DNA from 2 places in the Rhodoferax potami genome. Region 2 is predicted to be linked to the other one. Evidence: riboswitches for the same ligand, from Rfam matches in the RefSeq annotation. Region 2 holds a riboswitch; the other holds the start of a gene.
The links. Region 2 has a riboswitch for thiamine pyrophosphate ahead of RAE19_RS03220 (thiamine ABC transporter substrate-binding protein). Riboswitches for the same ligand answer to the same signal wherever they lie in the genome.
Positions count from the first base shown of each region.

Region 1: another riboswitch for thiamine pyrophosphate. It lies ahead of thiC (phosphomethylpyrimidine synthase ThiC); the one in region 2 lies ahead of RAE19_RS03220 (thiamine ABC transporter substrate-binding protein).

Region 1 is NZ_JAVBIK010000001.1:1,330,535-1,332,918, reverse strand. It holds gene RAE19_RS06380 (CcdB family protein) at 1-257, shown strand, start outside; gene RAE19_RS06375 (hypothetical protein) at 304-744, shown strand; TPP riboswitch at 802-902, shown strand; gene thiC (phosphomethylpyrimidine synthase ThiC) at 992-2,384, shown strand, end outside.
Region 2 is NZ_JAVBIK010000001.1:682,014-684,397, reverse strand. It holds gene RAE19_RS03240 (saccharopine dehydrogenase family protein) at 1-128, shown strand, start outside; gene RAE19_RS03235 (SRPBCC family protein) at 133-639, shown strand; gene RAE19_RS03230 (hypothetical protein) at 626-820, shown strand; partial or broken gene RAE19_RS03225 (DUF2269 family protein) at 912-1,212, shown strand; TPP riboswitch at 1,247-1,340, shown strand; gene RAE19_RS03220 (thiamine ABC transporter substrate-binding protein) at 1,403-2,384, shown strand, end outside.

The DNA of each region.
Region 1 (2,384 bases), 650 kb from region 2:
TGCTGGACGTGCAAAGCGATCTGCTTAAAGCACTGGCCACGCGTATGGTCGTGCCGCTGGCGTTGACCTCCTTACCCGCCTCCAGCCTGCCTAGGCGCTTGTGTCCCTTGCTGCAGGTCAAAGGCCAGAGCCTGATGTTGGTGCCCTTTGAAGCCGCCCCGTTGGACAAGCGGCATCTGAAGTCAAAAGTCACTAGCTTGCGTGAGCGCGCTGATGACATAGTTGCGGCAATGGACGCGGTACTCAGTGGCATTTAGAACTCCAGGCGCGCTTCAATACGCGTTTGCGTAAAGATCAAACTTCATGCTTTCACGGTTTTTTGTTGTCACTATTGCGTACCTTTTGTCCTTGCCGGGACTCATCATGGCTTTGGCAATGGTCGCTGAGGAGTTGAAGTCGCCTCGCAGTGTCTTTGTCTTGGCCGTGTGTTGGGCGGTAACAGTAGTGATGCATTTCATGTCTCATATTGCGATGAGTTTTGCTTGGGTTCTTGACCTTCGGGTGGGGAAAGTCGGGGCCCTCACAGGGGCGGTGCTAACGGTCATCGGCTTTCTTGCATACCCTTTGTTTCAATCAGTTCATGCACATGGCTGGTCAGAGGCGCTGCAGTCAATGGCCTTGTTCTGGGCTTATGGTGGGCTATTTTTGGCGCCCTATTGGGGTCTTGGCGGTTGCTTGTTTTTGTTTCATGGCGGCCAATCGTCTGAGACCGCTGAAGCGTACAAGTCCGATACAGCGCTTTAGTTCGAAGGGCGCTAGACACGGTTTCGATCAGAACGAGTAGATTCTTTGTCGTACACTCCGCACTGCCCGGGGTGCGCAGTGGTTGCGCTGAGATGGATACCAAACCCGTGAACTTGATCTGGTTAATACCAGCGTAAGAAGTGCAGAGCAGTACCCCCCGGCCGTGTGCCGTGCGGGCCGTGGCTCATTCCAAGTTTTCGGGGGCGTGTTTTTCTCTTTCTTCGGGCGTTAACCCGGAGATTTCCCAGTGAACGCACCCGACAAGCTTGCTCAGTTCATCCGCCTCACGCGCGAACCGCTTCCCGCTTCCACCAAACGCTATCTGCAAGGCAGCCGGCCTGACATCCAGGTGCCGCTGCGCGAAATCATGCAGAGCAATGGCGAGGCCATCACGGTGTATGACACCTCCGGCCCCTACACCGACCCGCGTGCCCACATCGACGTGCGCTCCGGTTTGCCTCTGGTGCGCGAGCAGTGGATTGCCGGTCGCGGTGATACCGAGTTGTACGAAGGCCGCAAGCCCTTTGCGCTGGACGACGGCCTCAAGAATGGCGAGACCGATGCCCTGGCCGCGCTGCGCGCCCAAGCCGCCGGTCTGCAGCGCCAACCCCGCCGGGCCAAGAGTGGCGCCAACGTCACGCAAATGCACTACGCCCGCAAAGGCATCATCACCCCCGAGATGGAATACGTCGCTCTGCGCGAGAACCAAAACCTCGAGTGGCAAGCCCAGTACCTCGGCAACGCGGCCCGCGAGAAGCGCCTTGCCGGCAACAGCTTTGGTGCGAGCATCCCCAAGGTCGTGACGCCCGAGTTCGTGCGCGATGAAGTGGCCCGCGGCCGCGCCATCATCCCCGCCAACATCAACCACACCGAGCTGGAGCCCATGGCCATTGGGCGCAACTTTCTGGTGAAGATTAACGCCAACATCGGCAACTCGGCAGTGACGTCCAGCATCGAAGAAGAGGTGGAAAAACTTGTCTGGTCCATACGCTGGGGGGCCGACACGGTGATGGATTTGTCCACCGGCAAAAACATCCACACCACACGCGACTGGATCGTGCGCAACAGCCCGGTGCCTATCGGCACCGTGCCGATTTACCAGGCGCTGGAAAAGGTGGGCGGCATTGCCGAAGACCTGACCTGGGAGATCTTTCGGGACACATTGATTGAGCAAGCCGAGCAGGGCGTGGACTATTTCACCGTGCACGCGGGCGTGCGCCTGCCCTTCATTCACCTCACCGCCAACCGGGTGACGGGCATCGTCTCGCGCGGCGGCTCCATCATGGCGAAGTGGTGCATTGCGCACCACAAAGAAAACTTTTTGTACACGCACTTCGACGAGATGACGGAGATCATGCGCGCGTACGACGTGAGCTATTCGCTGGGCGATGGCTTGCGCCCCGGCAGCGGTGCTGATGCGAATGACGAAGCCCAATTTGCCGAGCTGCACACCCTGGGCGAGCTCACACACAAGGCCTGGCAGCAAGACGTGCAGGTCATGATCGAAGGCCCCGGCCACGTGCCGATGCACATGGTGCAGGCCAACATGACCGAGCAGCTCAAGCACTGCGGCGAAGCCCCGTTCTACACCCTCGGGCCGCTGACCACCGACATCGCGCCGGGCTACGACCACATCACCA
Region 2 (2,384 bases):
GGAAACTGGCTTCAGGTCAGCGCTTCACGGCGGGGGCTTACCCTGCCATGGGCCTTGTGGCCTTGGAAGAATTCAGCCCTGAGTTTGCGAAATGGGGCATGGTGACTCAGGTCGTAGAGGAGCGTTGAGACCATGGCTCACGGCAAATTTGAATTTCAGATGCCCGCTCCGTCCGAAGTGGTGTTTGATGCATTCCATTACCACGCGTGGCGGCTACGCTGGGACTCTTTGGTCAAGAACACACGGGTTGAAGGTGGTGCGCCGTGCCCGTCGGTCGGGGCGGTTACGGTTAGCGGTGGCAAGGGCTGGATGCAAAGCTTATCCATGCACACCCGCTTTGTCAGCTACTCGCCACCCTCATTGGCGGCTGCGACCATGGTGGGGACCGCTTTTCCTTTTTCACGTTGGGCCGCTTCCATGCGCCACAGGGATAGTGGGGAGGGTCGCTCCATTCTTTTGTACACCTACACACTTCAAGCCGGGCCCGGGTTTCTGATGCGATGCATCGAACCTCTGATTGACGCCGTTTTCAGGTACCAGACGCGGAAGCGCTTTGCGCGCTTGCAGTCGTTTTTGGCCCAGCATGCTTCTGACGTTGAACAGTGGCAAGCCCAAGGGAGACGTGATGTCTCTTGCTGATCGGGATTTACTGCGCTATGGCTTGGTGTTGGTGTGGCTACTCACCGCAATTTGCAATGCGTGGGAGCTGGACGGGCAGAGCTACGCGTTGTTGCTTGCGGGCGGCATTGCGGATCCGCTTCTTGCCAATGTTCCGGTGTGGAGTGGCGCTGCGCTGGACCTGACTCTTGGCGTGCTCTAGTGGTGGAAACCGGGGCGCCGTGTCTTTTTTGTAGCACTTCTTGCCATGTTGCTCATGACAGTTGTCGCTACGCTCCTGACACCGACTGAACCACCGCAGCGGGGTCGTTGCGGCGCAGGCGGTGGTGACCCGATTGGTCGTGCGCGCCGGCTGGTGGCTTACCACGCCTGCAGCGATAGTTCAGCCCGCAACAGGGTTCGTGCTGGATGCCGGTGGTTGGTTTGCAGATCCGCATGGCGGCTCTGGCAAAAGATGCCCACGAGAATGGACATGCCTTGCAGGGGGTGCACTGGGACTATGACCGCCGTTGGGAAGCCTTGGGCTATCCGGCCTTTGCGGCCATGCTGGCCGTGTTCTATCTGATGGTCTACAAACCGGTTTTTTGGGGCTAGCGCATGCAGCCATGGACTGAAAGCCTACAATCACCGATTCCACCGGGGGTGTCCTTCACAGGACTGAGAAATACCCCATGTACCTGATCTGGGTTATGCCAGCGTAGGAAGCGTGCGAAGCCTGATCCCCCTTTGCGGGTGCCGGTTTTTGAATGCGACCCCCGCCGGCGCATTGAAAAGAGAGCACACCATGCCACACGGGATTTTTTCGTTTTTCAAGACCACTCTGGGCGCCGCCCTGCTGACTGCGGGCCTGACCGCCGCCAACGCCGCTGACCTGCGGGTTTTGACCCACAGCTCCTTCACTGTGCCCAAGCCCTTGTTGGCGCAGTTTGAAAAAGACAACGGCGTCAAGCTGCGCATCACCAAAGGCGGCGACGCCGGTGAAATGCTCAACAAGCTGATCCTGACCAAAGCCAACCCGATTGCTGATGTGGTCTACGGCATTGACAACGCGTTTGCCCCCAAGGCGCTGGCTGCCGGCGTGCTGGACACCAGCACAACTGCCGCCGCCGGGCGCAAACCCGCCGCTGAGTTGCCGGCCCCGCTGGTGCCGGTGGACTACGGTTATGTGACCCTGAACTACGACAAAGCCTGGTTCGCCAAAAACGGCGTGGCCGTGCCCAAAACGCTGGATGACCTGACCCAACCCGCCTACGCCAAATTGCTGGTCGTGCAAAACCCGGCCACCAGCAGCCCCGGCTATGCATTTTTGCTCTCCACCATCGGCGCCATGGGCGAGGACAAAGCGTTTGATTTTTGGGCCAAGTTGCGCGCCAACGGCCTGAAAGTGGCCAAGGGCTGGACCGAGGCCTACTACACCGAGTTCAGCCAGAACGGTGGCAAACACCCCATCGTGGTGAGCTACGCCACCAGCCCGGCGGCTGAAGTGTTCTACAGCAAGACCAAGTTGAGCGAGCCGCCGACAGCCTCCCTGAGCTTGCCGGGCGCTGTGTTCCGCCAGGTCGAAGGTGTTGCCTTGGTCAAGGGCGGCAAACAGCGCCCTGCGGCCGAAAAGTTTGTCGAGTTCATGCGGTCCCCGGCTGTGCAGACCGCGATGCAGACCGACATGTGGATGTACCCGGCCGAAGCCGGTGTCGCCAAGGCGGATGCCTTCCGCTTTGCGCCTGAGCCCACCGCGTTCAACGCACCGTCCGACGCAGACATTGCCG